Regions from separate parts of the Paenibacillus sp. FSL E2-0190 genome, predicted to be linked through region 4. Evidence: riboswitches for the same ligand, from Rfam matches in the RefSeq annotation. Region 4 holds a riboswitch; each other region holds the start of a gene.

Region 1 (7,839 bases), 3.3 Mb from region 4:
AGGGTTAATTAAAGGTGTCAGCGAATCTCAATTTCTCCCTGGCTCTAAGGTAACTACAGCCCAAGGGATTCAGTTTATCTCCGGCGGTCTCCAGCTCAGCCTCGCAGCCATTGACTTTAACAAAGCTCCTGTTGCCAGCGGCTTGTTCACAAAAGTAAAAGACAAAGCCTGGTACGCTGAAGCCTTTATCAATGCTTATTACAATCAAGTTAAGCTACCAAAAGACATTGATCCTAGCCTAATTATGACCAAAGAGCAATTCACTAACTATCTAGTGCAAGCGATCGAAGGCGTAGGTAATCTGCCGATGATCAATATCGTTCCAGTAGATATCGCTGATGAAGCGTCACTGACCCCTGCATATCAAGGCAGTATTCAGCGCTCCCTGAAATACAAGATCAATACTCTAGACGCTAACGGAAAGTTTAATCCAAAAAGCGAACTCACCCGTGCCGAAGCTGCGATTATGCTCTACAACGCTTTGGAGTTCCTGAAAACAGGAGTATAAGCCAAATTTCAGTTACTCTTCTCATTTGAATAATCTACACAAGAAAAAGCAGCTCCGGATGATTCCCGAGCTGCTTTTTCTTGTATATTGTCTTTCTACTCTTCTTCACCATTCAGTCTATTCAGAAATTGCAGAGCCCGGGGATTCTTCGGATGCTCCAGCACTTCTTGCGGAGTCCCTTGCTCTAAAATATGACCACCATCCATCAAAATGATCCGGTCCGCTACATCGGCGGCAAATTTCATCTCGTGGGTCACAATCACCATAGTCATACCTTCTGCTGCTAATTGTTTGATGACCTTAAGCACTTCCCCTACCAGCTCGGGATCGAGCGCCGAAGTGGGCTCATCAAACAACAGCACTTCTGGATCTACTGCCATAGCCCGGGCGATGGCCACTCTCTGCTGCTGTCCTCCTGACAGCTGATGTGGATAGTTATCAGCTTTATCAGCCAAACCCACCTTAGCCAGCAGTTGAAGGCCCCGCTTACGCGCTTCTTCCTTGGTTCGTTTCAAGACAGTTACCTGTCCCTCCATCACATTGCCTAGCGCAGTCATATGCGGAAATAAATTATACGATTGAAAGACCATCCCTGTTTTCTGCCGAAGAGCTAATACGGAATTCTGAGGAATTTTCTTATGATCTGTAAAATTGATGGTGATATCCCCAAGTGACAGGCTGCCTTGATCCGGGATTTCCAACAGATTAAAACAGCGCAGCAGTGTAGTCTTTCCGGAGCCGGATGGCCCAATAATGACAAGTACCTTTCCATGCTCCATTTTCAGATCAATACCCTTTAACACTTGGAGTGCGCCGAAGGATTTATGCAAATTAATGATTTCAATCACAAGTATCTCTCCTTTAGGTCGCAGAGTAACGATCGAGTCGTTTCTCCAAGTAATTTTGCAGCACCGACAGCACAGAACAGAACACTAAATAAAACAATCCTGCTTCGGAGTATACCAACAGAGGCTCATAAGTGGTAGAGGCTACCTGCTGAGCAGTTCTAAACATCTCCGTATAGGTGATGATCGCTGCAAGCGATGTATCTTTGACCAAGCTAATAAAAGAATTGGATAACGGCGGTACAGAAACGCGTGCAGCTTGTGGCAGAATTACGCGGCGCAGAGCCTGCCCACGAGTCATCCCGACTGAGAAGGCAGCTTCCCACTGGCCTTTATGTATCGACAGGATAGCAGCGCGTACGATTTCCGATGAATAAGCCCCTACGCTAAGGGTAAATCCAATGGTGGCGGCAATGAAAGGGTCGAGTACAATACCAACAGCCGGCAAACCATAAAATATAATAAATAGCTGCACTAACAACGGGGTTCCCCGAATGACCCATACATAAAAACGGGCGATTAGCTTCGGAATTACCCACGGTGAAAGACGTGCCAACGCGGTTAGGATCGCCAAAATCAATCCAAGCACAAAGGAAAGTAGCGCCAACGGAATGGTAAAAGCCACCCCGGCTTTAAGCAGGGGTAGCAGTGTATCTAAGAAAATTTGTATTTTGCGGTCATCCATTATTCAGACATCCTTTTTAGCTTCTAGGCTTAATTAGCCTTGCTAGCCTTGTATTATTTTGAAACGTCAGCTCCAAAGTATTTCTCGGAAATTTTCAAGTACGTTCCATCACTTTTCATCTCTTTAATCGCATCACTGACCGCATTCACCAGCTCATCATTGCCTTTCAGGAATACCGCAGCACTTTGTGAGCCTTCAGGAATCTCATCAACCACTTTAATTTTTGCATCTGGTTTTTGTTTTTTCAGATCCAGATAAGACAAGCCATCATTCACAGTTGCATCAATACGTCCCGAAGTCAGCAGATCCATCGCTTGATTGAAACCGTCCGTAGCTACGATTTCAGCACCGTTCTCACGAGCGATGTCGGATAAGTTACTAGTCAGGGATTGTCCTGCTTTTTTACCCTTTAGATCAGCAAAGGTCTTAATATCCTCATTGTTTTCGCTCACGATCAATACTGCCTTGGATACAATATAGGGTTCAGAGAAATCATATTTCACTTTGCGATCTTCGTTAATGGAAACTTCATTAAAAATGACATCAAACCGTTTCGCATCCATCCCAGCAAAAATACCATCCCACTGAGTTTCAAAAAATTCAGCTTCAACACCTAAACGTTTGGCTACTTCTTCGGCAATTTCCACGTCAAAACCCGTCAATTTCCCCGCAGTGTCATGATAAGTAAAAGGTGCATAAGTCCCTTCTGTACCTATCCGCAATTTGCCGCTGGCCTTCACAGCCTCCAAACTGTTTTGCGCTGAAGATGCTGCTCCACCATTCGTTCCAGCTGTTGGTTCAGCAGCCGTATTGGTATTCGAATTATTGCCGCAAGCCGCTACAAGGACCACGGTTAACGCCAATATAATAGTTAAACTCCATTTTTTCATTATTAAATCCCCTCTCTCTATCCGGTTTTTTTCCGGTAAATTGAATAGTACACTGCCATCACATGATCGTCAATACTTTTTTCCGATTATATACATCGGAATTGTAATATTAACTAGATTTCTACTTATATCTTACCCAATCTTGGATTAATCCTTCACTTCTTTCTCTCTTTACTTCTCAGAAAGATATGGTATATTTATAAACAAATTAATATGGACCTGTTATTTCACTAGGGGAGTCGGCCGACTGAGACGGAGCTTCAAGCTCCGGACCCTTGGAACCTGATCTGGATCATACCAGCGGAGGGAAGTGGAGCAGAATTTTCATCAAGCATGTTAAGTGTTATTATGCAGAATGAACTTTTTGACCCATTCATTTCCTCTGGAAATGGATGGGTCTTTATTTGTTTAGACGCTCCACAAAAATATTAGGAGGTTAGATCATCACGACCATTTTATCTATTCAAGGCCTAACCTACTCTTTTCCGGAAACTGAACAACCCCCTGTATTCGCAAATCTATCCATGGATATCAGGCAAGGGGAATTCGTCTCCGTAGTAGGTGCTAGCGGATGCGGGAAAAGCACATTTTTCAAAACGGTTGCCGGTTTACTCGAACCTACTCATGGAAAAATAAAACTCCCTACGCTCCCCTCAACCGCTAGTCGTTTAGGTCAGATCGCTTATATGCCTCAGCAGGATTTATTGCTGCCTTGGAGAACAGTGCTCGACAACTGCCTTTTGCCCTGGGAGATCAAGCCCAGATTTAGTAAACAGAAAACGATCACTCAGATTCGGGAAATGTTGGCCCGCTTCGGCTTAACAGATGTAGAGAAGGCTTATCCCCATGAACTTTCGGGAGGTATGAAACAGCGAGTAGCATTTCTGCGCACCTTAGTGGCTGGAGGCGGAAGTGGTCTTATGCTGCTGGATGAGCCCTTTGGCGCTCTCGATGCCATGACCAAACGTGAGATACACCGTTGGCTGTTGGAGTTATGGGGTGAACTGAATCAGACGATTATGCTCATCACTCATGATCTGGAAGAAGCCCTATTGCTCAGTGACCGGATTTATTTATTATCTGGCGGTACGCACAGCGAATTACAGGAGATCATTGTCGATCTACCAAAACCAAGACATTATAAGATGAACTATGAACCCCGGTTTATAGCACTACGGGCAGAGTTGGAGCGAAGATTGCATGCAACCTATACCTTTTAAAAAACATCTAGACAACTATGGTCCCTTCCTTCTTCTGGTACTGCTCATTCTTGTAATCTGGGAGTCAGCTGTTCGCCTTCACTTGATTCCAGCCTTTATTCTCCCTGCACCTTCATCTATTGGCATCGCATTGATCGAGCACAGGCAATTATTATTTGGACAGCATTTATTAGCGACCTTGCAGGAGATACTGGTAGGTTTTGTCCTTTCTGTGATTTTTGGTGTATTGCTGGGTATTGGAATGTTCCTGTTTCGCCCCGTAGAAAAGGCCATCTATCCCTTCCTTATCATTAGCCAGACGGTCCCATTAATTGCGCTATCGCCCATTTTTATTATGTGGTTCGGATATTCGCTGTGGAGCAAAGTGGCTGTGGTGTTTTTGACGGCTTTTTTTCCAGTTGTAGTGAGTACATATGATGGACTTCGTACAAGTGGCCAGACTTACAAGGACTTATTATTAACATTTGGTGCAAACCGCTGGCAGCTGCTTGTCAAAACCCAAATTCCACTGGCGTTGCCTGCTTTTTTCTCTGGCTTAAAGCTGTCCATTGTATACTGCGTCATCGGAGCTACTATCGGGGAATGGCTCGGCGGCAGTAAAGGACTCGGTTACTTCAGCCGCAGAATGGCCGGAAATATGCAGAGCGATGAAATGTTCGCGGCTGTATTTCTGCTGTCCGCGCTTGGTGTTGTGCTTTTTCTGGCGATAGCTTTACTCGAACAATTATTTTTAAAGAAAAGAGGATCTAACCAATGAATCATTTAAAATCACCACAACGAGGACTTATTTCTGTATTTCTAGTATGCACACTTTTGCTCTTAAGCAGCTGCGGGAAGGCAGACAAGCTAAATAACAACTCCCAAACCGGTTCCTCCAATTCCGAAAATAAACAGTCACACAAGCTGACGATTATGCTTGATTGGTATCCCAATGCCGTTCATTCCTTTCTATACGCTGCGCAACAGCAAGGTTTTTTCCAAGAGGAAGGTTTGGATGTCGAGATCAAAATGCCTGCGGACAGCAATGACGCCCTAAAGCTTGTAGCAGCAAATCAAATTGATCTAGCGCTCAGCTATCAGCCTCAGGTACTTATGGCACGCGGCGAGAAAATTCCTGTACGTTCGATTGCAGCTATCGTGCGGCATCCACTGAATCATCTGATGGTTCCTCAGGCAGGCAGTATTCATAGTCCCAAAGAGCTCGTGGGAAAACAAATCGGCTATTCCTCCATTCCGCTCTATGAAGCAATGATTCGGACAATGATCCAGAGTGATGGAGGCGATCCTTCATCCGCCAAGCTGATTGACGTAGGTTTTGACCTTATCCCTGCGATCTCTACAGGACAAGTGGACGCAATAATGGGCGGGTTCATCAACCATGAACAACTGATCCTTGAAAAAGAGGGACATCCGGTCACCTCGCTTAATCCAACGGATTACGGAGTACCTGACTATTATGAGCTTGTGCTGGTGGCCAGCGAACAAGGATTGCAAAATTCTGAAGCCTACTTCAAAAAATTTCTAAATGCCATAACAAAAGGACAGATATTTGTGGAGCAGAATCCTGAACAAGCCCTGGATTTACTGGTTGCACATGAAGATGCAACTTCACCGCTCGACAAGGAGATTGAGAAAAAAAGTCTTGAGATTCTACTGCCACTGATGAATGCTGGCGATCAATCTTTTGGTTATCAAGACCCGACATCTTGGGAAAAGGTTCAGCTGTGGTTATCCACCAACGATCTTCTACCAGAAGATATTAAAGCACAGGAAGCTTTTATCAATCTGTAACGTTTAGTTAGTTATTCATACAAGCTTGAGGAGGAATTATGATGAGTTACTTAGCCAAAGTACGGGAATCCAACCCCTTGATCCACAACATCACTAATATTGTAGTAGCCAATTTCTCAGCCAACGGTCTGTTGGCGCTGGGTGCCTCTCCCTTTATGGCGGATGCCCACGAAGAAGTGATCGACATCGCCGCTATGTCGTCTGCTGTAGTTCTAAATATAGGCACACTCAATGACTACGCCATTCAATCTATGTTGCTCGCTGGTAAATCCGCTAATAAACACGGGGTTCCCCTAGTGCTTGACCCGGTAGGTGCAGGCGCAACTTCTTATCGGACCGCTGTCACTCAAAAGCTAGTGAATGAGATGCAAATCACCGCACTGCGGGGGAATGTAGCTGAAGTCGCTAATGTCATTGGAGAGAGTTGGTCCATTAAAGGGGTGGATGCTGGCGAAGGTGAAGGCGATGTAGTCCTTTTGGCTGAAGCTGCTGCGAGGAAGTTAAGCTGTGTGGTCATCATAACTGGAAAAGACGATGTGATCACGAATGGAAAAAACACTTATATTGCCAGCAACGGTCACCCTATTCTCACGAAGGTTACAGGAACTGGCTGCTTGCTCAGCGCTGTTGTGGGTGCATTTCTCGCGGTAAGTGGAGGTGCCTCGTTGGAGGCTGCAGTGGAAGCCCTCTCCTTCTATGGAGTAGCCGCTGAAATCGCCGCTGAACTAACAACTGGTCAAGGGCCGGGAAGCTTTCAGGTTGAGTTTCTAAATCAACTGACATGGGTCACGCCAGAAGTCTTCCTAGAAAGATCTAGTATCAAACAGCTCAGTTAATGACCCTCAAAGGAGTGAAATCGATGATTATATCCAAAGCTCTAACCATTGCCGGCTCCGATAGCGGCGGTGGTGCTGGCATTCAGGCCGATCTAAAAACCTTTCAAGAGCTTTCTGTCTATGGCATGTCCGTCCTCACAGCTGTGACAGCGCAGAATACGCTGGGTGTCCAAGGGGTTTATCCAGTGACTCTGGACGCCATAATTCAGCAGCTTGATTCTATAGGACTTGACCTGCAACCAGATGCCGTAAAGACAGGGATGTTATTTAACAGCGACATCATCCGCATTGTGGCAGATAAAATTAAGTATTACGGCTGGTCTAATCTTGTAATTGATCCTGTGATGGTCGCTAAAGGAGGGTCCACACTGCTGCTGCAGGAGGCGGTTCAATCCTTAATCAGCCATCTGCTGCCCTTAGCATTGGTGACGACACCCAATATTCCCGAAGCCGAAATGATCACAAAGATGACGATCTCCACCATAGAAGAACGCAAAAAAGCAGCCAAAATCATTCATGGCATGGGCTCCAAATATGTAGTACTAAAAGGGGGACATGATACCTCGACCACAGCCGTAACCGATCTTCTATATGATGGTCACGAATATACCTTATTGGAGAGTAGCCGGATTCAGACCAGACATACGCATGGTACAGGCTGCACCTATTCAGCAGCGGTCACCGCCGAGCTAGCCAAAGGCAAATCCGTAGCTGAGGCCATTCAAACTGCCAAAGCATTTATACAAGCGGCGATTGAGGACGAGCTGGGCATAGGGGCTGGGCATGGACCAACCAATCATTTTGCTTATCAAAACAGACTGCGAGGGATAAACAGTGCAACGAATGAACAGTGAACATCTGCGAGATCTATTAAAAGTCTATTTCATAATGGGCAGCGTAAATTGCCGTAAAGCTCCCGTTAAGGTGTTGCAGGAAGCGGTAGCTGGGGGCATAACCATGTTTCAATTCCGTGAAAAGGGTACCGGATCCTTAAGTGATAAGGCACGACTTAATCTTGGCAGACGACTTCAAAAGATCTGTCATGCCAATGGCGTGCCCTTTAT
Region 2 (7,839 bases), 1.2 Mb from region 4:
GCCGAAAGATTATGGAGTGTGCGGGCGATTTTTGGAGTTTTATTAGAGATGATGAATCCTTTGCCCCTATGTACCAGGAGGATAATAACTTTGTCAAAATGGAAAAACGATTCCGGAAGATACTTGTAGAGGAATTCCGCATGCGGGGGATCGATGAATCTTGGTTAGTAGAGTGGTGGAAGTTTATGGAGGAGTGAGTGGAGCTATAGGGTGTTTGGTGAGTAGAGTAGCTGTGGTGGCGGGGTTGCTGGGGATGGCTGTAGTGGCTGGGATGGTCGGAGTGGTGGAATGGTCGGATGGTTGAAGTGGCTATAAGTATTTGGGTGAGTGGCTAGCTGGCTGTAGTGATTAAGTAACTTAAATGACTCCCCTTCCTCCTCTTGATTATGGTAAGGTATATTGAAGTGGAATTTTAGTGAGAGGTGATTATATGGACGGGACAGTTTCAATATTAGGAGTTCCCTTTTCAAAACTAACACTACATGAGACAACACTTCATCTAACAAAGCATATTCAATCTGGGGAATCGAAACTTTTCCATTTGATCACGGCTAACCCGGAAATTACGATAACAAGTCAATCGGACGAGCTGCTACGAACCATACTTCAAGAAGCGGATCTAATCACTCCTGACGGGATTGGCATTGTGATGGCATCAAAAAGAAAAGGCGATCCTATTGCTGAGAGGGTAACTGGATATGAGCTGCTTCTTGAGCTTTTGGAGCAAGGAAATAGCTTGGGATGGAGTTTTTATTTCTTGGGAACAGATGAGCTTACCAGCTGTAAAGCGGTCGAAAAGATCACGGAGTTATATCCGAATGTGAAGATTGCAGGAAGACATAATGGTTTTCTTACCAAGGAAGAGGAGCCTGCCATTGTAGCAGAAATACAGCGCGCACAGCCAGATTTCCTGATCGTTGCGATGGGTGCGCCATACTCTGACAAATGGGTATATAAGCACAAACAGGAGCTTACGCAGGTAAAAGTTGTTTTTGGCGTGGGGGGCAGCTTAGATGTAATAGCGGGAAAAGTTACTCCTGCACCAGCGCTATGGAAAAAACTCAATCTAGAGTGGTTGCATCGACTTTTGTTCGCTCCCGTTGCGAAGGGACAAAAGTCGCGATGGCGCAGACAGGCAGTGCTGCCCAAATTCGTGTTCCGAGCTATGATTAGGAAATGAAGAAAAGGCCTCGTTTATGGGGCCTTTTTTAGGTTCGATTGGTGGGAGAGGAGGAGGGGGCAGGTGTGAGAGTTGGGAGTAAGGAGTAGGGGGAAGAGTAAGAGAGATTAGTGGGAGTAAGGTGAGGAGTATGAGCAAGAGTGAGTAGTGAGATTGAGGTAAGGAGTAGGAGTAGGAGTAGGAGTAGGAGTAGGAGTAGGAGTAGGAGTAGGAGTAGGAGTAGGAGTAGGAGTAGGAGTAGAGTAAGAGTAAGAGTAAGAGTAAGAGTAAGAGTAAGAGTAAGTAGTGGGATTGAGGTAAGGAATGGGAGCAAAAGTGAGTAGTGGGAGTATGTGTAAGAGTGGTGAGTAGGATGTAAGTGCGACTATAGCTGTGACCTTTAAACAAATTAATAATAATAAACAACACCGATTCTGGTTGATGCCATAGTCTCGTATTTAATTCAAACTAAAAGCTAAAGAGGAACAATAAGGGCAAAAATGCCCCTGAGTCACTGGAATTCCGCCCGAAGAGGCAAAAGAAAGGCAAAAATGCCCTAGATCGGGCGCAATACAGCCCTAAGGGGCAAAAGAAAGGCAAAAATGCCCTAGATCGGGTGCAATTCAACCCGAAGTGGCAAAAGAAAGGCAAAAATGCCCTAGAATCGGTGCAATACAGCCCGAAGAGGCAAAAGAAAGGCAAAAATGCCCTTGAATCGTTGCATTTCAGCCCGAAGTGGCAAAACAAGGGCAAAAATGCCCTAGATCGGGTGCAATACAGCCCGACGAATCAAATCAACGGTATAAATCCCGTAGAATGAGCCAAATCCGGCCCGACGAAGTGAATCAACGGTATAAATCCCGTAGACTGAGCCGAATCCGGCCCGACGAAGCAAATCAACGGTATAAATCCCGCAGAATGAGCCGAATCCGGCCTGAAGCAGCAAATCAACGGTATAAATCCCGCAGAATGAGCCGAGTCCGGCCCGAAGCAGCAAATCAACGGTATAAATCCCGTAGACTGAGCCGAATCCGGCCCAAAGCAGCAAATCACCGGTATAAATCCCGTAGACTGAGCCGAATCCGGCCCAAAGCAGCAAATCACCGGTATAAATCCCGTAGAATGTCCCCAACCCGCCCGGTTACTATCCATTACCAACAGGGAGTCGGTTTTCGCCACACATTTAATGTGATCCCTACTATGATGAGTGAAATTTGTTTAATTGAGCAGATACATCCGCGTCAATTATAAATAGGGCAGGAGTTTATCGCTGCAAAATAAAAAACTGACACCGCTATACCAGCGATATCAGTTTACAGTTTTTAGCGATTAAGCTAGCGGCTGCCTATTTTTAGCTTGTTCCTCTCGCATCCACTGTGACAACTGGCGTTTGAGCTTAAGGAATTCGGGAGAGTCCGTAATCTCATCACGGCGTGGCCGCGGAAACGGCACATCGACTGTATGCAGAATGGAGCCGGGGCGGCCGGAAAATACATAGATACGATTAGAGAGCAACAACGCTTCTTCGATGTTGTGAGTAATGAACAGCACAGAGCGGCGATTCTCTTCCCACAGCTCAAGCAGCCAGCGCTGCATTTCACTGCGAGTTAGTGCATCGAGTGCGCTGAAAGGTTCATCCAGCAACATTAGCTCCTGGGGAGCGAGCAATGCTCTGAGAAAAGCTGCACGCTGCTGCATCCCGCCAGACAGCATATGCGGATAAGCATGTTCGAACCCGCTTAACCCAACCTTGGTAAGCCACTGGCGCGCTTCCTCGCGGGCTCCATCCCGCAGTGCACCTTTGATCTCCCCAGCAAGCAGCACATTATCCTCAATTGTACGCCAAGGAAAAAGCGCAGGCTGCTGCGGCATATAACTAATTTCACCGCGTTGACCTGTAACGACCTTACCGTTCATGCGGATCGTGCCTGCATCGGGTTTCACAAGGCCGCCAATCATATGGAATAAGGTGCTTTTTCCGCAGCCGGAAGGACCAACGATCGAAACGAACTCTTGTTGCTCTACCTTGAGAGAGACATTATTCAGAACTTTCGTCTCACGGCGACGATGGGAAAAAGATTTGGAGATGCCGCTCACTTCAAGGGCGGGTGCCACGGTATGAGCTTCAGGAGAGCTTATGACTTCTGTTGTTCTGTGTTGCATTTGCGTCGCTTGAGACATACAGGCATCTTCCTTTCTATGAGTTACGGCGCGGCTTCCAGCGAACCAGCCATTTTTCCAGCAATGCAATAATAGCAAAGAGTACAAGACTTAAAAGTACAATAATAACAATAGCAACAAACATCCGATCCGTACGATATGCGGATTTCTGCAGAAGCATATAATAGCCAATACCTTTATCCGCACCAATCCATTCAGCGACCACGGCGCCCATAACCGCATAAGTAGCAGATATTTTTACGCCGGAAAATAGTGCCGGGATAGAAGAGGGCAGCTCCAGCTTGGTGAAGATTTGCCACTTGCTTGCGCCAGCCATTTTCATATAATTCATCATGACCTGATCACTTTGGGCCAGACCGCCCATCGCAGCGACAGCTACCGGGAAGAAACATACTAGTGTAATCAGCACGATTTTGGGCAAAAGACCAAAGCCGAACCAGATAATGAGCAGGGGTCCGAGCGCGATGGAGGGAACATTTTGACTCAGAATAATAAGTGGATAAAAAGCCCGTCTAGCCCAAGGCAAAAGATGCAAAAGCAAAGCAACGATCAGGCCTACCCCCGTACCAATGGGAAAACCAATTAAAGTGAGCCGCAGCGTAGCCATCGTATGAGCCCAAAGACCAGAAGCGTTACTGGTGGATTCACGGGCAATATCAGCAGGACTCGGCAGAATCCAGGATTCAATATGAAATACAGATACAGATAGCTGCCATACGGTTAAAAAGAAGACGACCGCCACAAGGGGCGGCCATATTAGCTTCCATGTCGATCTCACGGCCGATATTTCTCCGTCAATTTATCCATGCTGATTCCGTTAGGATTATGAGCGATTTTGATCTGCGAAATTACGCTTGGACTGCCTGCTTCGATCAACGCCTCCTGCATCTGACGCACAACCTCCAGCAGCTCGCTAAGCTCACCTTCCATTGTGGTTTCCAGTGGATTCACTTGATGTTTAACACCGGATTTCTGAATGACCTCAATCGCTTTATCTACGTATGGGATGGAATCCTCATTGTTCGGAGTTTTTGGAATTACTTGAATGCTTAGTAGGGTGTTAGCCACAATAATCAATCCTCTCATTTTATAAGGTAAGTTTAAAAAGCCAACTTTGATAACGAAGTAATTCATTACAATTGTTGTTTACTCCGCCGGTAAAAAATCATTACTGAATGCACTAGCAGCATCCAGCGGTTTATCCAGCAACTTCAGATCGTACATCCAGTCGCCATAATTCTGCCAGACCTCGGTTTTTTGCTCGCCCCAGCGGGCAGCATCGTCCTTGTATTTTGGGCTAAGCCATTTTTGGCTAGCTAGGACAAGGTCGGCGTCCAGGTCAGGAACGGCCTTCGATAACATACCGGCAGCCTCTTCCGGATGATCTATGGCATATTGATAACCTTTTGATGTGGCTTTCATGAAGGCCTTCACCAGATCAGGATGATCTGCAATTTGCTTCTCACTCGTCGTCAGCACAGGCGTGTAATAATCGAGCTGCGGCGCATAATCCTTTAAGTACAGCATATCCAATGGCTCGCCACGCAACTCAGCCTCAACACCAGTCCAAGCGTAGAAAATCCAGGCGAAATCAATGTCACGTTTGACGGCGGTAAAATAATCAGCTTCACCGATACTGATCAGCTTCACCTTTTTCACATCGCCACCTTCAGGATCCATGATAGCTTTCATGGCTGCTTCTTCGGCCGGTGAGCCCCAGCCTCCGTAGGTTTTACCTTCGAAATCCTTTGGTGATTTAATATTGCGATCTACTGGAGCAGCGAATCCCGACGTATTATGCTGAATAATAGCTGCTATCGAGACAAGGGGCACGCCTTGTAGACGGGCTAGTGTTAATCCTTCTTGGGCGCTGATGCCAAATGCGGCTTCGCCAGAAGTAACCATAGTATCAGAACCCGCTGCGCCTGGCTGAACGATCTCGACGTCCAGACCTTCTTCAGCGTAGTAACCAAGATCCTTAGCTACGTATAGACCGGTATGATTCGTGTTCGGTGTCCAGTCGAGTGCGACTTTAACTTTGGTGAGCTCTTTTGGAGCATCCGTCCCAGCCGCAGCAGTTGGATCAGTAGCATTTGCTTTGTTTCCGGCTGTATTCCCATTGTTGCTGCCGCATCCGGCAATGGCAAGAATGAGTACACAGGTGAGGCACAACGTAAGTGCTTTTTTAAGGTGCATGTCTTCTTCTCTCCTTTAAGGTTACAAGAATCCCGTCTTCACAACATGAACCGTAAAGTGTAGTATGTACGTTTTTCTACATCTTTTAGTGATCTTACAAAAAAAGCGCCCCGAGTGATCGGGACGCTGGCTTGGCGCAAGGTTAGTTAAGGTCACAGGGACCAGAACCAATTGGCGATTCCTACGCTGGCATTATCCAGATCAGGTATAAGGGTCAGTATCTTGTGGGATACAATCTCAGCCGGCCAATTCCAGCACCCCTGGTTCTATGAAGTTAACGGGTATTTCTATGTGCAATATAAGTAAGCATAAGTTTTGTACCCATACTTTATATCTTATATTTCTCGCATACGGTGTATTATAGACGGCTGTACTCGGAATGTCTAGTAGTGCACTCCTGAATTTTTCCAATCAAGTAGTTTCTTTTTTGCTAGTCTAGATCTTTATATTTCTTGCGGTGACGCCGTTTAAGCTCACTAACCAGCGCCCCTAGCGTGAGGACAACGCTGATCAGAATCCCGCTCATGATCACGAAGAGGGCAAGAAATTCAAAGGGAGAATAACCAATCATTTTACTCCATTGAATCTTTCCATCCAGATCGTCAATGACCTGATTCATGCCGTAAATCCCGCTTACTACCGTAAATACAGTAAGAATCATCAGCAGATTATCCCGTCGCTTGGACTGAAACTTATCCTGATACTGAAACAGGTCATTTAAGGTTTCTTTCACTTCCTCGAACAAAGCGTCGTTTCCGTATACTTTACGCAGCTGAAGAAATATCTCCCGGCCCTGCGACTGGGAAATCAACTCCAAGAAGTAGAACTTTGCCGAGAACTTATTGATGGAGTAGATTAGATTGTCTATTTCCTCATAATCATGATTAATCCGAAGTCGGGAGTGCATATTGGCGAGCTTTAGCAGAACGATTTTGTGGAAAATATTGAGTAAAAATCCGTAATAATATTGCCCGTACATCTGGTTGGCTAGACTAACAGCAATCTCCTGTTCAGCGCGGGTCATGCAGCAAAAGGTTTGCTCATTCATCATATAATATGTGTCTGGACCCCAGCGATTATAGGAATGCTCATGACAATAGTTTGCAATATACGCTGGATCGCTGGCACTGGCATAGGGCTTTCCGTTCAGATTAATTCCATCAAGCTGTGAGGCGCGATAGCGTAGATTTACACTAATCTCATCAGAGCTTTCTTCATTCTGAAAGCCGTAAAAAGCTTGCACCTGCATTCTTTCATCTACGAAAAAAGGAAGGGTCTCGAAATAAGCCCCATTGATATCCGATTGATCCAGATATGGCTCCAGTCCATCCACCAAATTTCGGAAGACAAAATCCTCTACCATCTCATAGGTCTGTTCCCCGCAATGAATATAAGTGTAATCATCCTGTATGAAGGTATTCTCTAGCGCACGGAAACGATCCGCGAATTCTAGGGCAATACTAAAGGGAATTGAATCCCCCTCCAGCTGGACACGTATCGTCACGAATCCAAGCTGAAAAGGACATATGAATATATCCGTCGAGAGAATTTTGAAAAATATAGATTGCTGCGGAATCTCCAGAATGCAGTCGAGATTATTTACTCTGGAAAAACGGCGAAACGAGTCGGCATCCTTCCTGCGTGGAAAAAGGACATGTGCAGCAAACGGTAAATAGGTGCGCTCCATTCGTTCATGGGAAACACAGTAGCCATCTCCGTAATAGGCAGCTTCAAGCTCTTTATTATCCAGAAAAAAACGTGTGAAGCCGTCGTCCTGTAATTGCTGGATAAGCTGCTTAGAATCGCCCTTTTTTATAGAAAAGGGAAATATAAACTGCATGAGCGCAGTATGTAACAAAGGCTCAGTTGAAGACTCATTCATTCATCGTCCATCCTTGTGCTCAGAATATGCTTATAGATCACATTACCCTAAAAGGATAACGTTGATACTGTTCTAAATACGGGAACTCTTTCCTTTCAACGCTTGCATGGACTGGAACCTCCATGCGGCAATGCTTAGCAGAAACAAGAAGGCGGCAAAAGCGGCCAGTAATCCGGCTGTTTGTGCCACTTCTAAATGGTCCATAGACCAGCCCATAAACAGAGGTAGCAAAGCACCGCCAACACCTCCGGAAGCAATCATAATGCTGGGTGTTGACTCTTCGGTGCCAGGCAGCATTTTGCTGGAGTAGACTAAAGCAATGGAGAAAATACCGGACATAAACAGCCCCAGCAGCAGAATTACAATGAAAGCAGCCATTCGATTGTCAGTGAACGGAAAGAGTGTCAGCAGTAACAAGGTT
Region 3 (7,839 bases), 3.0 Mb from region 4:
TCCTTTAGACAGGCAAAAACGCCTTCGGCGTTCCTTAAGGATCATTTATAGTCTGGACATATAAATCCTTATAATTTGATTAAAACCCATGGAAAAGCCATTCAGAGAATCTGCCCTCCTCATGACTTATCCACCGGTTGTAACCCCATTTATTTAAACACTGGCTCCTTGAATTGAGTCAATTTAGCTGCAGAATCTTTTTCCACATCCGCATGCAGACTGTTGCCGTGAGCATCCATCGTCACAATCGCTGCAAAACCCTCCACATCGAGATGCCACATCGCCTCAGGAATACCAAATTCCATAAAATCAACAGCGTTGACCTTCTTAATACACTCAGCATAATACTGGGCGGCTCCACCAATCGCATTGAGGTATACCCCGCCGTGCTCCTGCAACGCTTTTAACGTTTTTGGACCCATACCACCTTTTCCGATGACTGCACGGATTCCAAATTTTTTGATGATATCGCCTTGATAAGGCTCTTCACGAATGCTCGTAGTTGGGCCCGCAGCTTTTACATGCCAGCCTTCCTCATCTTTCATCATCACAGGACCACAATGATAAATCACAGCCCCTTCCAGATCTACCGGAGACTCATGATCCATTAAATATTTGTGCAAAGCATCACGGCCTGTATGCATTTCACCGGATAAAATAACCACGTCTCCAACACGCAGACTACGGATATCCTCTTCACTTATCGGCGTTGTAAGACGTACTTCCCGCGACTCAGAGGCCGGGCTGTTAGCTCCCTCAGCAACTACTGCTTCAGATTCATGTGCCCCTTCATCATCTACAGATATCCCTGTACCACTCTCATACAACCAATCCTCTATATTGCCTGTGGATGGATCAACCAGCACCCCTTGGCGGCGGAAGGCCCAACAGTTATAAGCAACGGATACGAAAAAGCTAGCTGGCAGACGATTCATTACGCCAACCTTACAGCCCAGCAGCGATACTTCACCACCAAAGCCCATCGTGCCAATTCCAAGCTTGTTAGCATTCTCCATAATATAGTCTTCCAGCTTACTAAGGTCTTCTATTGGATTAACATCCTCCACTTTGCGGAACAGCTGCTTCTTAGCCAGCTCGTAGCCAGTCGTACGGTCACCGCCGATACCCACGCCAATAAAACCGGCACTACATCCTTGTCCCTGCGCCTGATATACCGCGTGTAAAATACATTTACGGATTCCGTCAAGATCCCGACCCGCTTTGCCGAGTCCTTCTAATTCTGCCGGGAGACTGTATTGAATATTTTTATTCTCGCAGCCTCCACCCTTCAGAATAAGTCTAACGTCTATTTTATCCTCTTCCCATTGTTCGAAATGAATGACTGGTGTGCCTGCACCCAAGTTATCTCCGCTATTCTCACCTGTTAATGAATCTACAGAATTGGGACGAAGTTTACCATTCTTGGTCGCTCGTACAATGGCATTATGAATATCTTTTTTCATCTCAATCTGATTGATTCCCACAGGGGTGTGAATGATAAATGTAGGCATTCCCGTATCCTGACAGATCGGAGACACTTGCTGCTCAGCCATTCCGATATTTTGCGCAATCGTGGTTAAAGCAAGACCGGACCGGGTAGCCCTGTCTTCCAGCGCGCGACCTTTTGCAACTGCCCGGCGTACATCTCCCGGCAAATTCGTGGAAGTTTCTACGATAAGGTTATAAATACTGTCTTCAAAATGCTGCATCTTCATTCAAGCTCCTCTCGGCAGTTCCAGGTTATCTAAAGTTTGATACAATTAGTATAATAATATCATACCTAGCACCGCATGAAAGGGGTTACTTTAAAATTGAGCTACCATTTTTCTGCCTATCTATATCGTCTTCAGTATATTCAGCGCTGGAGCTTGATGCGCAGCACCGCACCGGAGAACGTCGCTGAGCATTCTTTTCATGTTGCATTGCTCACACATATGCTCTGTTCCATCGGTAATGTTCATTTTGGACGTTCACTAAACGCGGAACGAGCAGCAACCATAGCTCTGTTCCATGATGCCAGCGAAGTGTTCACAGGTGACATCGCCACGCCGGTAAAATACAACAATCCTCGCTTGCTCACCAGCTTCCGGGAAATGGAGAAAGTTGCGGCTGATCGCTTAACTGGAATGATTCCATCAGAGCTGAAAAGCATCTACACTCAGCTTATACGACCGGAAGACAGCCCTCCCGATTCGGAGGACATTCTGCTGCACAGCTATGTGAAAGCCGCTGATCGGCTGGATGCTTATTTGAAATGCGTATGGGAAGTTGCTGCAGGAAACCGAGAATTTGCCGCCGCGAAGGAGCAGACAGCAGCAAAACTTCGTGGGCTTGACCTGCAGGAAGTGGATTATTTTCTGACTCATATGGCACCGAGTTTCGAAATGTCTCTCGATGAGCTCTCTGCCGGAAACTAAACACCCTCTATACAATAAAAAATGGACCTCCGCATGAATCTCGCAGGGGTCCATTTAGTGATTAATAATTGATAATACAAGCGTTACGTTGTTGATTCGGTCAGGATATCCCAGTCTTTAAAAATGGGCTGCAAACCCTTCGTATATAGCATTTCCGTAATCTCCTGCACACTACGGCTATCGGATATTTCGAATTGCGGAGTTCCCCCTGCATTAGTGTGACCGCCCACCTCAGTAGTGACCCCGGCTGACATCTTTGTTATTCCTAGATGAATTAAATGATCGCGTAGAGAGGCAGGCTCTCGTGTAGATAAAGTAATGCCCGAACGGGGTAAAAATAACCGGTATGCCAAAATAATCTGCACTAGCGATCGGTCGGTAACATCACACTCCGGGTTAAATTCCCCTAAATAAGGCCGAAACCGTGGAGGTGACAGACTGATCTCGCAATCTGGATACCGATCCTGCAAATAGCGGGCATGCATGGCACTTTGGAATGCCTCTTGCCGCCAATCATACATCCCGAGCAACGTACCAATATTCACAGAACGAAAACCTGCCTGACAGCCGCGTTCAGGTGCATCCAGGCGATTCCGGTAGTTTCTTTTAGGCCCTTTAACATGCAGCTTTCTGTAAGTCTCCTGGTGGTACACCTCTTGGTATAGTGTTAATCCATCCACCCCTGCTTGAAGAAGCTCTTTATATTCTGCAGTTGATAGAGGATTTATCTCAATACTGACAGAGGAAAAAAATTCCCTAAGTACATCTACACAATCCTTAATATATGAGACAGGATTCTCCCGGCGCGATTCACCAGTCAAAATGAGGATATGCCGCAGACCTGTAGCTGCAATCTTCTCAGCCTCCCTGCGAACCTCCTCCAAGGACAGCTTTTTACGCGGAAAATCATAAATGGAGCTGAAGCTGCAGTAGGTACAATGATTCACACAAAAATCCGCAAGATACATCGGTGTGAACAGCTGCATCGAATAACCAAAATGTGCACGGGTCAGTCGCTGTGCAGCCAACGCCATCTCCTCTAGCAGCGGCGTTGCTGCCGGAGAGAGCAATGCCAGCAAATCATTTTCGTTCAGCTTGTCTTTTCCAAGCGCCCGCCTAACGTCATCCTCCCGGAACTCCTTCCACAGCTGCTCATAAGGATACTGCTCCAAGCGGGCCAGTGTGTCAAAAAAGCTCATGCTAATCTTCCCTCCTTTCGTGACCTATCAAATTCAGTTCAAAAATCCAGTCAACGGTGACGAAGCAAAAGCAACTTCTTCTACAGGACCGAGTCCTGCCAAATAAGCTTTGCGGCCAGCGGATATCGCCTCGCGGAACGCTTCCGCCATGACGAGCGGATTACGTGCCGTTGCAATAGCCGTATTAAGCAGAACAGCAGCGGCCCCCATCTCCATTGCTTCCGCCGCTTCCGAGGGCTTGCCAATCCCGGCGTCTACAATAATCGGCAAATTCACTTCTTCAATAAGAATACGCACAAGCTCCTTAGTGCGCAGGCCGCGATTCGTCCCGATCGGCGCACCAAGCGGCATCACAGCAGCAGCACCGGCATCTCTCAGACGTAAAGCAGCCGAAAGGTCCGGACTCATATATGGCAATACTACAAAACCCTCCGCTGCTAAAATCTCTGTAGCTCGTATGGTCTCCAGATTATCTGGAAGCAGGTATTTCTGATCATTGATCACTTCGATCTTGACCCAGTTCCCCAGTCCCGCAGCTCTTGCTAATCTTGCAATACGGACTGCCTCTTCCGCTGTACGCGCTCCTGAGGTATTAGGCAGAAGAGTCATGTGGCCGGGAATGTGGTTCATGATATTTTCTGCTCCACCTTGCGGGTCCACTCGGCGAAGCGCTACAGTAATCACCTGAGAACCAGAGCTTGCGATCACTTCGGGGATCAACGTATTCCGGCTATATTTTCCGGTTCCGATAAATAATCTACTGGTTAATTCGATACCGCCAATATGTAACGGGTCATGCATGAAATTACCTCCCTTTGGTTCTTATAAATTTCTCAAAATTCTATACCGCTCCATCTCAACCCCCACCAACAAAGTGCACCAGTTCCAAACGATCATCCTCGCTCAGAGCAGTACTTTCATAATTCTCCTTACTGACAATTTCTCCATTCAGCTCAATGATCATCAGACGACCTGACCACTCAGGAAGACTGATCAAATCAGCTATAGTTTGAATACCACCAGAACACTCTGCGGATTTCCCGTTAATCAACAGCTTCATTCTGAATCACCCCCTTCGCCCGTGCTGTTACCTCCAGGCTATGAATGAACCGCCTTATGAATAGCTTTGGCGGCCTCATAAGGATCATCCGCTCCGCAAATACCGGACATCACAGCAACTCCTGCCGCACCTTTCCTGATGATCTGCGCCGCATTAGCGGGGCTAATTCCGCCAATCGCAATTACAGGAATAGAGCTGGTCTTCACCGTTTCTGCAAGCAGCTCTAACCCACGTGCGGGCAGCCCTAACTTGCTATCCGAGGGAAATACATGACCAAACAAGCAATAATCAGCTCCCTGCTCTGAGGCATTCGCCGCTTCTTCCGGAGAATGAACCGATCTCCCCAGCCGAAGCTGAGGTGCAATTCGCCGGGCTGTACCCGGACTCAGACTGTGCCAGGCCAACTGAACCCCCGCGGCACCAGCTGCCAAGGCTACATCTATTCGGTCGTTGATTATCAGTTTGGTAGCGGGCATACCGGCAGCCAACAGCTCCTGTGCCGCAGCGAGTAGTTCGTGTGCAGGACATTGCTTATCTCTCAGGTGAATATAATCGACCCATATCTGCACCGTGACAGCTAGTTCAACAAAATGTCTCAGTTGCAGCTTGCCGTCTGATATTAGATGGATCTCAGCTTGCAATATCACGATCTCCTCTCTCACTTCCCTATAGGTCAGTAAAAAACAAAAAAACTGCCTCCCGTAAGGAAGGCAGTCAGAATCTGTATATAGACGGCACTATAAATAGCCCGATAACAGAAATTCGTCCTCCACTTCCCTACGCTGGTCTTAACCAGATCAGGTTCAAAGGGTCCGGAAATCCATTCCGTCTCAGCCAATCGGCACCCCTAGTGACATAAATATACAATTTTAAAATGCTAACGTGGTTTATAGTAACATATTTTTTTATTGAAATACACCCATTTATTCACATTAGCTGTACTGATCTAACCGTTTACTACCTCGCCACCATTTACATGAATAACCTGTCCAGTCACATAACTGGAATCGTCAGAGGCCAGATATACATAGGCTGGTGCCAGCTCTTCTGGTTGTCCAGGCCGTTTCATAGGCTGTGTACCTCCAAACTCGCTAACCTGTTTTGCATCAAAGGTAGAGGGAATCAGCGGTGTCCAGATTGGACCTGGTGCAACACCGTTTACCCGTATGCCCTTCTCTGCCAGATTCGTGGACAAGGATCGTGTGAAGCTAAGAATAGCTCCTTTAGTTGATGAATAGTCCAGCAGCTGCGGGCTTCCGCGATAAGCGGTAATTGAAGTTGTATTTATAATGGTAGATCCTGCTTTTAAATGAGGCATAGCTGCTTTTGTTAAATAGAACATCGCAAATATATTCGTACGGAAAGTACGCTCAAGCTGCTCGGAAGTAATATCCTCGATCTTAGCTTGCGGATGTTGCTCTGCCGCGTTATTGATGAGAATATCAAGCTTTCCTAAGCCCTCCACCGTCTGTTTAATAAGATCCTTACAGAATTTCTCGTCACCGATATCACCTGGAATTAGGATACATTTGCGGCCTTCCTGCTCGACCTGACGTTTAGTTTCCTCTGCATCTGAGTGTTCATTAAGATATGAAATGACCACATCAGCGCCTTCTTTAGCAAAAAGCACAGCAACTGCACGCCCAATTCCGCTGTCTCCACCGGTAATTAATGCCGCCTTGTCTTGCAGTTTACCTGCTGCTTTATAATTTGCCGGCTCGTATTTGGGCAGCGGCGTCATTTCACTCTCAATCCCTGGCTGATGATGCTGCTCCTGTGGGGGTAAGGTTTTTGTAGCTTGTTTATTGTTGCCTGACATCTTCCCTATCTCCTCTCGTTAAGCAAATTGATAGTTAACTGATCGTCTTAGGATGGCACAACTATGCACGTTTATACGCTGGGTTTGTCATTTTCTTAAATTGCTTTACGAATCTTACTTACCACAATGAAAGTAGAAATAAACAACCGTGAGAGATACACTGCTGTAAGTGGAGAGGAATTCACTGCATACAAATAGACACAGCATCGCTGCTGTGCCTTGAATTGTTCACCCTGACTATTTTAGAGAAGAAACATGATTTTCTGCATTCACTTCATGTTCCAGCACCCACATAAAGTACAGAGCTTTGGCCGCTTTCTCCCGGGTCACTATAGCTTTAGGTTCTAGTTCTGTCCCATTGACCATTTCGCCTCTGGCAATCCCCACTTCAGATCTAATGAGTCCTAATTCATATGCACTTTTCACTTTTGAAATTAAATAAGGAGAAATGTCCGCTGTATCAACAAGCTGCGTCCAGGATACAAGAGGATAGTACATCGCACCTCTAGCTCCTGGCTCCAGATTCGAATCATAGCCAGGATCTCCTGGCACTACTGCTATGCCGTTATAATCAGTCATGTACTTAGGTTTATTAGCAAACTTTATTTGGTAAACGTCATAGAGAATAGCACCCATCGTTTCACGTGACAGCTTACCTTTCGGATAATAGGCAAGATCTGATCTTTCCACTTTCATTAACTTAGAAATACTGCGTGTGAATTCAGCAACTGTCATCACCGTATCCGGATTAAAATTTCCTTGACGGTCTTTGCCCATTACTCCCAGCTGGATTAATTTCTCAATTTGATTACGGTAATAAGCAGCTTCCCCAGTCGTCGTATCATTCGTTATTTCCGGAAAAATCTTACCCCAGTTCCCTGTTAGTGCCGCATGCTTAACGTTCCCTTTAAGGTAAGCAGTAATGGAGGCAGCAGTAGAATCGCCAGTAGCACCTTTCTCTACAAGCTCCGTAACAATCATCCGCGAAAATTGTTTGGAGAGCGCTTCTTTAAAATGAGTCCCATCGACTTTCTTTGAAGGATGCCCGTTAGCGTAACTTCCGTCATTTGTTTTGCCTGGCGTTTCTCCGGCTTCAATTGACATGAAGAGGGATGTTATTGCTTCTACACCGATCTCGTTATAATATTTCAGACTTTCCGAGTTAAGGTCAATAAGTGTAACTCCAGATTCATCTGCGACCCGTTTAAGAATATCTACAAACTTTCTTGATTTAAAAGAATTTTCATAGATATATCCCGGACTTGCATTCCCTTTAATTCTGGACATTGGGGTTACCAGTACTGGTATCATACCCCGGGCTTGAATCGCAGGGAGATAGACTGC
Region 4 (7,839 bases):
GATGAGTGAAGTTTTGCCCATTTCCTTTGATTGTTGTAGGAGTACATTCCAATGTTCTAAACGTTCCTCAGGGCTTTGGGGAATAAATTGTGGGGTTCTTTTCAAACTAAGGGTCCCATCATTTAATAAACGATGCATTTTACCTGTGGCACGACCCAAATCAAACATTTGAAGGATGTTAATTTTGCCCGGCTCTATGACACGCCCTTCACAATATTCCATAACCATAAACGTCTCTCCCATATCTGATTCCAGTAAAACTTTATGGTTATAAGCCAACAATTCGGGACATGGGAGTCCCTGTAGATACAATCTTTTCTGTTGAGAAAAGGCGAAGCTCAGTTCTTCTGGGTTATACAATTTATATCTTTTTTTGTTGTATTGTTTAAGTAGAAATGGTCCTGATTCCGTTGTGATTTTCCACTTAAGATTTAACCAGCCACGTTTTATTGGGGTAGCATGAAGGACTTTCAATCCAAAAAAATGATAGAAACTATTACTTAAATCCTCTAAAATGGCTTCCTCTGAACGAATCGCTTCCATTTCATCAACTCCTATCTATTCAAAGTATAAAAGAAGAAGCCGCCAATGACGACTTCTTTTAGATATTTCTTTTTAGCAGAAAAAGTTATCTATAAATGAGGCTCCCGCCTTGGAGAAACTCTTGCGCCTTCTCTTGCATTCCTGATTCAATTCTCGTCGTATTCCGGATATTATGAGAGATCTTCATACTGCAAAATTTCGGCCCGCACATGGAACAAAAATGAGCTGTTTTAGCGCCTTCCGCAGGCAATGTCTCATCATGATATTCTAGCGCTCGCTCAGGATCTAACGATAAATGAAATTGATCACGCCAACGAAATTCAAAACGGGCTTTCGAAAGAGCATTATCCCGATCTTGTGCTCCTTTATGCCCTTTCGCCAAATCTGCGGCATGAGCCGCTATTTTATAAGTAATGACCCCTACACGTACATCTTCCTTATTAGGCAGGCCAAGATGCTCCTTCGGAGTTACGTAACACAACATTGCTGTACCGAACCAACCAATCATCGCTGCACCTATAGCAGAGGTAATATGATCATAACCAGGCGCAATATCTGTAGTCAGTGGACCTAATGTATAAAAAGGGGCTTCGTTACAAGTTTCAAGTTGCTTATCCATATTCTCTTTAATCAAGTGCATCGGCACATGTCCTGGACCCTCTACCATCACCTGTACATCATGACTCCAAGCTATAGCTGTTAATTCACCTAACGTCTCTAACTCGGCAAATTGTGCTTCATCATTCGCATCAGCAATCGAACCCGGACGTAATCCATCGCCTAGGGAAAAAGAAACATCGTACAGCTTCATGATTTCACATATCTCTTCAAAATGTGTATATAAAAAGTTCTCTTGATGATGCGCAAGACACCATGCCGCCATGATGGAGCCACCTCTTGAAACAATGCCTGTCATACGTTGTGCAGTCAACGGGATATAACGAAGCAGAACCCCCGCATGAATGGTAAAATAATCAACCCCTTGCTCCGCTTGCTCAATGAGCGTATCACGGTATACTTCCCACGTTAAATCTTCCGCTTTCCCATTCACTTTTTCCAACGCTTGATAGATAGGCACCGTTCCAATAGGAACAGGAGAATTACGGATGATCCACTCGCGTGTCGTATGAATGTTTTTACCTGTTGAGAGATCCATTATATTATCTGCACCCCAGCGGGTGGCCCATCTCATCTTCTCTACCTCTTCCTCTATGGATGAGGATACTGCGGAATTTCCTATATTGGCATTGATCTTCACTAAAAAATTGCGTCCAATAATCATTGGTTCACTCTCTGGATGATTGATATTCGCTGGGATGATGGCGCGGCCGCGGGCTACTTCATCTCTTACAAATTCCGGTGCCACATTCTCACGAATCGCAACGTATTCCATTTCCGAAGTAATAATCCCTTTGCGTGCATAATGCATTTGAGAGACATTACGCCCCTTTTTCGCTCGCAAAGGTTTTCTATGGAGCGCTGGAAACACTTCCGCCACAGCTTTTCCTGTTGCATTCCCGTTATCTTCAGGCTTCACGGTTCTTCCTTCGTACGCTTCTGCATCCCCTCGTTCCTCAATCCAGCTTAGACGATTGGGCTCTAACCCCTGACGAATATCAGTATGAATATTAGCATCCGTGTAAGCCCCGCTTGTGTCATAAACATGAATTGGGGCATTCTCCTCTTCGCCGTCTATGCCCGCAGTTGGACTAAGTGAGATCTCCCGCATAGGCACCTGAATATCAGACCGTGAACCCTTTACATACACTTTTTGACTTGCTGGAAAAGCTGATAGATTGATTGGATCGTTGTTCAATTCGCTTGTCATCTCAATTCCTCCTATAAGGTGATTTGATCAAGCGGAGACGGTCTACTCCCCACACATAGAAAAGGCCACATCTGTATAAGATGCGGCCTTAGAGTAGACAAATAGAAATAGAGCTCCATTTCCTCCGCTGGCATTATCCAGATCAGGTTTGACGGTCGATAGTTATAACTATCCTCTCAGCCTGGTCCCACCAAGCTCCCGTGACTATATAATTGCTACTTCAAAGTATAACCGAAAAGAGAGAATTATCCAAATCTACTCAAATGTGAGATCAATGTATACGTTAGTTTAACACCAATACCCCAAATCCTTCCAGAAGCACCTCGCCCGACAATGTTGTGCCGCTCAGTAAATCTGTTTTGGTCTCACGAAGATGGATCGTGACAGGAGTCTCACTATAATTAAGCAAAAAAGCATAACTGGAAGAAGCTCCGGTACGGACTTGCAGCTCTACCTCTTCTGGGAGCTCCAGCCAATCTGCTGGCGATTGTAGATCAATTAAATTTATGATCTCAGCCGCTGCCTGTTCATTAAATACGGCTCCGTAATACCAAACCTCACCCTTGCCGCGACGATTTTTAGTTACCGCCGGTTTTCCCGCATAATAATCAGAGGCGTAAACCGCCATCACTTCAACCGAAGCTTCCTCTATTTTGAGAATATCATTAAAGTCATCTGCTCCTGTAACGACTTCGGTCACGCCCGACCAGCTAATTGTTGTTGGCTGACGACTGCCCTTAACCATTGTGAATTCTTCAACTGTGATCCCGCATAGATCCTTAGCAGCACCTGGGAAAGGACGCATATAACATTGACCGCGCTCATCCTTATAGCCAGTTCTACAGCCGAAGATCAGTTTGCCGCCTTGCTGAACATATTCATCCAGCAGTGCTGCTGTCTCATCTGTCATAATCGCTGGGTGAGGATAGATAAGCACGTCGTACCTTGCAAGCTCCTCCAGCGTTGTTTTTTTGCGTAAATAGAGTACGTCATTCGGGATATGCTTCCGCTGAAGCGCCTTGTACCACTCCTTATTGCTCTTCCACATAAACGGGCCATGCCAAACATCGTATTCTCCATCCCACTCATTGTCATAATCACGTACAATAGCAATGTTAGCCTGATTACGAGTACCGACAAACGCATGACCTGCTGCTGCCAGCTCCTGACCGATCTGCCCCGCTTCCCGCACTCTCCGGTTAGGCTGATTATGATAGTCATTGATTCCATGCCAATAAATTTCATTGCCCATCGTAGCTGTCCGCCAGCGGAAATATAACACCATATCTGCTCCATGAGCGATCGACTGATAAGTCCATAACCGCATCTGCCCGGGCTTTGGAGAAGGCATATCCATCCGGTTCACCCAGCCACCCGGGCCTGACTGCTGCTCCATAATGCAGAAATTCGGGGATATCGAACGAACAACAGATAACGACAGTCCCCAGCCTCTATCATTCAGCGGATTCCGCTCATTCGGGTCATAAAAAATAGTAGAGAACTGAGGATAGGAATCATAGCTGAAGAAATCCAACAGTTCATCCGTCATTTCATGGCTATCGAGATGCCCGAACAGACCGTTCGTGGTTACCCACTGCTTAGGGGCAAGTTTACGGATGATATCCGCTTGGTTTTTGGCAAAAGAAATTGTATTGTCCGAAATAAACCGTTTTTCATCCAATGCCTGATGAGGATTGGGTTGCTTAGGTACTGGAGTCGGACGTGGAAGATAGACCTGAGACCAGTCACTATAGCTTTGATTCCAAAAAACAGCTCCCCAGGCCTCGTTCAAATGCTCAAGTGTAACATATTTCTGCTGTAGCCATTCCCGGAAAGCCTTATGGTCACTCTCCGAATAAAATTCACTGATCTCACAGTTGAGCTCATTATCAATTTGCCAGCCAACTACACCCGGATGATTGCCGTAATGTTCAGCCATTTGTTCTGCAATACGTGCACACAGTTCCCGGTATTTAGGACTGCTGTAATTATAATGACGGCGCATGCCATGCTGAAGTGTAACACCTTCGTAGGTTACATTTAAAACTTCGGGATACTTATCAGTCAACCAAGCTGGAGGCGTCGCCGTCGGAGTACCAAGTACAACCTGAAGACCATATTTATGTGCTAGATCAATCGCCCGATCAAAGAGCCCGAACTGAAACTGCCCTTCTGCCGGTTCAAAAATAGACCAAGCAAACTCCCCCATCCGAATGATCGTAAAGCCGAGTTCACGCATCCGGCGATAATCGTCCTCCCACATGTTTTCTGGCCAGTGCTCCGGATAATAACAAACGCCAAGCTCGAATTTTTCAGTTGCGACAGGTTTCTTCATCATTACCTCCAAAGTATTAAAAATATGCTTTCAATATTTTATAATTCTATTGTAGTATCAATAATAAGAGGTCTTATATAACAAAATATTGCTATCATATAATAATCTTGCGTTCATTGCCTTAATCCAACTTGCGCTCTGTTGCGCTACAGAAATGGGTGCTGCCAAACATGAAGAAACAATGGTATTTGCCGACACCGGCTTTTTCGAAATATGTCTGTTATCCTGAATTTTTGGGACATTACACTCACTTTCCACAACATACAGAGAGAAGAAGCGAAGGGTTTCTGGGGAGCTATAACCTGCATTTGATCTTTGGTGGGGAGGGTTATGTATTCCATGAGGGCGAACGTATTCCGATGAGTAGAGGACGAGGTTTTCTGTACCCTAAAGGGGCTTATCAGCAATACGGCTCTGACCCAGGCGAGCCTTGGGATGTCCGCTGGGTTCATTTTAACACTGAAATTGTCCTTCCCTTATTAGAAGAAGTGGACCAGTCTCGTGCATACCTGTTCACTTTTGATTTGGATGCTAAGCTGGACGAACTATTCGAGGAAATGTATATACTAAGCGCTTCCTACGTGACCCGTAGCGAGCCAAGACTATCTGCTCTGCTGTATGAGCTTCTAGTAAAATTGCTGCAGAACTCCGAGCCGCTTCACGGCTCAGTACCGCACGAGGTTAGGCAGTCCATCCGCAGTGCTGCAGATATCATTCATGTCGAATGTGCCAGCCCTTGGTCTCTGGAATCGATGGCAAGATTGACCGGGTACAGCAGCTATCATTTTCTAAGGCTGTTCCGGGTGGTTATGGGTAAAACACCTAACCGTTATTTAACCGATTGTCGGCTGGCTAAAGCCAAGCTTTTACTAGTTTCCACAGGACTCTCCATTGCTCAGGTTGCTACTCAGTCCGGTTTTGCCCAGTCCAGCTATTTCATTAAAGTGTTCAGAAGGTTTGAAGGCATGTCTCCTGTGAAGTACCGGCAGGCTTTTGGGGCGTAGAGGATCTTCCTTCAGTCCGTAGAGATTCAATCTTAGTCTCTTGGATTTATCACCCTTAAAGATCATCCTTAAGAGAAATTTCACTCTCAATATCTAGACTTATTGTTTCGGAATGAAGCTCCCCTTCATTATCATTCCATGTAATAGATAAAGTGGTATTTTCATAATTTTGTCTATTTTTATTTAATTCGTCATATAAATATGGACCAGTTATAGACCCGATATCAGTGTTACTTAATATTGAAACGGGTCCATCCGTTGACCTAGCTTCATTTACAAGAACTGTTTCATCCTTATTATTATTGTTTTTTTCATTGACTTCATACTTATAATAGCTACTATTCACTAAAGCGCTTGGGTCTCCCTTGAACACTAACTTCCCGTGTCCTCGTAAAATTTTGTTAGATGAAATTATTACTTTGTAATCTAAAACATCCCATGTATCCCCTGTACCCTTAAGCGTATATACTTGAACACCAGTGTTTAAATTTGTTTCGACCTCTTTATTGAAATATAAATAACTCCATATCGCATTCGAAATAATAACCACAGCTACAAGTACTAGGATTAGTTTTTTCATATCTGCTCCTTTATAAATACTCCCCAGCCATTATTTATATCTTAAATTCCACTCCTTAGACCATTTCGGGAAAGCTTCTCCGGTCAATTCTTCGAGTGTATTCCCATCAATGGTATAAACCCAGCCCATATGTAATTCAGCGAAATCAGGAAAACTATAGCCTCCTATCACTTCATCGTCTGCTTCTAGCAGAAAAATCAGGGTTTGTTTTTTTGTATTATCCTTCTCATTATCTAAGGGGTGGTTTTTAACGATGAACTTACTTGTAGTTATTTCCTTGCCTATATAATTGATTGGATCAACACTTTGAACACTCCAATATTGTATGTATGGCATTTCCGTCAGCAGTTTTTTATCTAATAAATATTCAGAAACAATTCCTTCATTACTAATGATCAGATAGCCCATATCGGTAATAAATTGTTCAGCTTTGCTATATTCTTTTTTTGAATTATCGCTAATTTGCTCCTTACTACATCCCAATAAAAAGATTAAGAATAACGGAACTATGATTGCCCTTAATTTGTTCATAGGTTCCTCTCCTTGGAGTGTTTATTACCTCCTTAATAGTCTCATAGATTAATCTTATTGTATGAATTTAGTATCATCAAACTCTTTAGCGTCTTATAGGCTCTCCATTCCAACCTCGCTGTTTCACCGGGAGGCTCCCATGTTATCTGCCATCCTCCATCATCCTCCTGTTGGTGTTCTAATACTTTTAAGTGATCAAGAATGGTTTCATCAGAAAATATGCTGCTACAGTAAGAAGTGGGTGATGGCGAAAATTCTAGAGGAGAGAGTCCATAACTGTGGGATGCGGCATCCATACAAAAGAAGTTGGCAGTAATAAGCTCCTTAGATAATTTTTGAAATAATCCTTTGATATAATCCGATTGAGGTAGGCTTTCCAATAAATAAAATGCAGTCAAAATTGTATGCGCATCGTCATATGCTTGTGCGTGAATATCTTCCAAACAAATTTCTGTCGCTTTATCAAGCCAGGAATGTTCTATCCCTTGCCACTTAAGAAGCCCGACAAGACCAGTAAGTCTGCTAAATGATGGCTCTGTAGAAAGAGGGTTACTCCAATGTTCTGCTCTTGGATAGTTTGCTGATGAAGGAAATATTGTTGGAATACCTTTTTTTAAATCAGCATGCTTTGAAATATAATCACATGCTTTTTGAGAAAGTTCTTCGTCTTTTATGTTACAGTCATATAAAAAACGTAGTGCAAATTCCATGAAAAGTGGCTGACTACCGGGTACCCGTAAATCCGGCTCTATTGCATTTCCAAACCCACCATCTTCGTTTTGGTAGGCTGTTAGTGAAGTCATAATATTGCTCATTGATCCACCGTGGAAAATATATTCAAAAACCCTTCTTTCTAATAATCTGCCATGTGTCCAAATGAAATGGGCTGCTTTCTCAAAATCCATCTGTTCCCCTCCTCAAAATTTAGGCTAAGTATTTAAGTATTCAATGACACTTTTAATATAGGATTCAATCGGTTCCTTTGTATTAACAATATGTATTCTGACATTAGATGGCT

The links. A riboswitch is a leader RNA that binds a small molecule or an ion and turns the genes downstream of it on or off. The one in region 4 is predicted to bind thiamine pyrophosphate.
Region 1: linked by a shared signal. The riboswitch ahead of NST25_RS12680 (ABC transporter ATP-binding protein) and the one ahead of thiC (phosphomethylpyrimidine synthase ThiC) in region 4 are both predicted to bind thiamine pyrophosphate.
Region 2: linked by a shared signal. The riboswitch ahead of NST25_RS02120 (ABC transporter substrate-binding protein) and the one ahead of thiC (phosphomethylpyrimidine synthase ThiC) in region 4 are both predicted to bind thiamine pyrophosphate.
Region 3: linked by a shared signal. The riboswitch ahead of NST25_RS09480 (thiamine phosphate synthase) and the one ahead of thiC (phosphomethylpyrimidine synthase ThiC) in region 4 are both predicted to bind thiamine pyrophosphate.

What each region holds. Positions count from the first base shown of each region.
Region 1 is NZ_CP150306.1:2,939,409-2,947,247, reverse strand. Features, by position in the region: gene NST25_RS12700 (S-layer homology domain-containing protein) at 1-508, shown strand, start outside; gene NST25_RS12695 (amino acid ABC transporter ATP-binding protein) at 604-1,356, opposite strand; gene NST25_RS12690 (amino acid ABC transporter permease) at 1,370-2,038, opposite strand; gene NST25_RS12685 (amino acid ABC transporter substrate-binding protein) at 2,092-2,928, opposite strand; TPP riboswitch at 3,151-3,254, shown strand; gene NST25_RS12680 (ABC transporter ATP-binding protein) at 3,453-4,148, shown strand; gene NST25_RS12675 (ABC transporter permease) at 4,129-4,905, shown strand; gene NST25_RS12670 (ABC transporter substrate-binding protein) at 4,902-5,939, shown strand; gene thiM (hydroxyethylthiazole kinase) at 5,981-6,775, shown strand; gene thiD (bifunctional hydroxymethylpyrimidine kinase/phosphomethylpyrimidine kinase) at 6,799-7,629, shown strand; gene thiE (thiamine phosphate synthase) at 7,619-7,839, shown strand, end outside.
Region 2 is NZ_CP150306.1:475,865-483,703, forward strand. Features, by position in the region: gene NST25_RS02090 (nucleotidyltransferase domain-containing protein) at 1-197, shown strand, start outside; gene NST25_RS02095 (WecB/TagA/CpsF family glycosyltransferase) at 431-1,180, shown strand; gene NST25_RS02100 (hypothetical protein) at 1,920-2,291, opposite strand; gene NST25_RS02105 (ABC transporter ATP-binding protein) at 2,489-3,322, opposite strand; gene NST25_RS02110 (ABC transporter permease) at 3,357-4,118, opposite strand; gene NST25_RS02115 (MTH1187 family thiamine-binding protein) at 4,115-4,408, opposite strand; gene NST25_RS02120 (ABC transporter substrate-binding protein) at 4,487-5,536, opposite strand; TPP riboswitch at 5,698-5,808, opposite strand; gene NST25_RS02125 (hypothetical protein) at 5,967-7,418, opposite strand; gene NST25_RS02130 (MFS transporter) at 7,491-7,839, opposite strand, start outside.
Region 3 is NZ_CP150306.1:2,228,190-2,236,028, reverse strand. Features, by position in the region: gene NST25_RS09505 (fumarate hydratase) at 150-1,709, opposite strand; gene yfbR (5'-deoxynucleotidase) at 1,812-2,417, shown strand; gene thiH (2-iminoacetate synthase ThiH) at 2,501-3,616, opposite strand; gene NST25_RS09490 (thiazole synthase) at 3,650-4,417, opposite strand; gene thiS (sulfur carrier protein ThiS) at 4,473-4,676, opposite strand; gene NST25_RS09480 (thiamine phosphate synthase) at 4,715-5,317, opposite strand; TPP riboswitch at 5,434-5,535, opposite strand; gene NST25_RS09475 (SDR family oxidoreductase) at 5,623-6,495, opposite strand; gene NST25_RS09470 (GDSL-type esterase/lipase family protein) at 6,733-7,839, opposite strand, start outside.
Region 4 is NZ_CP150306.1:6,280,438-6,288,276, forward strand. Features, by position in the region: gene NST25_RS27525 (phosphotransferase) at 1-543, opposite strand, end outside; gene thiC (phosphomethylpyrimidine synthase ThiC) at 629-2,371, opposite strand; TPP riboswitch at 2,475-2,583, opposite strand; gene NST25_RS27535 (beta-galactosidase) at 2,655-4,706, opposite strand; gene NST25_RS27540 (AraC family transcriptional regulator) at 4,877-5,710, shown strand; gene NST25_RS27545 (hypothetical protein) at 5,766-6,290, opposite strand; gene NST25_RS27550 (hypothetical protein) at 6,321-6,821, opposite strand; gene NST25_RS27555 (hypothetical protein) at 6,863-7,726, opposite strand; gene NST25_RS27560 (AAA family ATPase) at 7,751-7,839, opposite strand, start outside.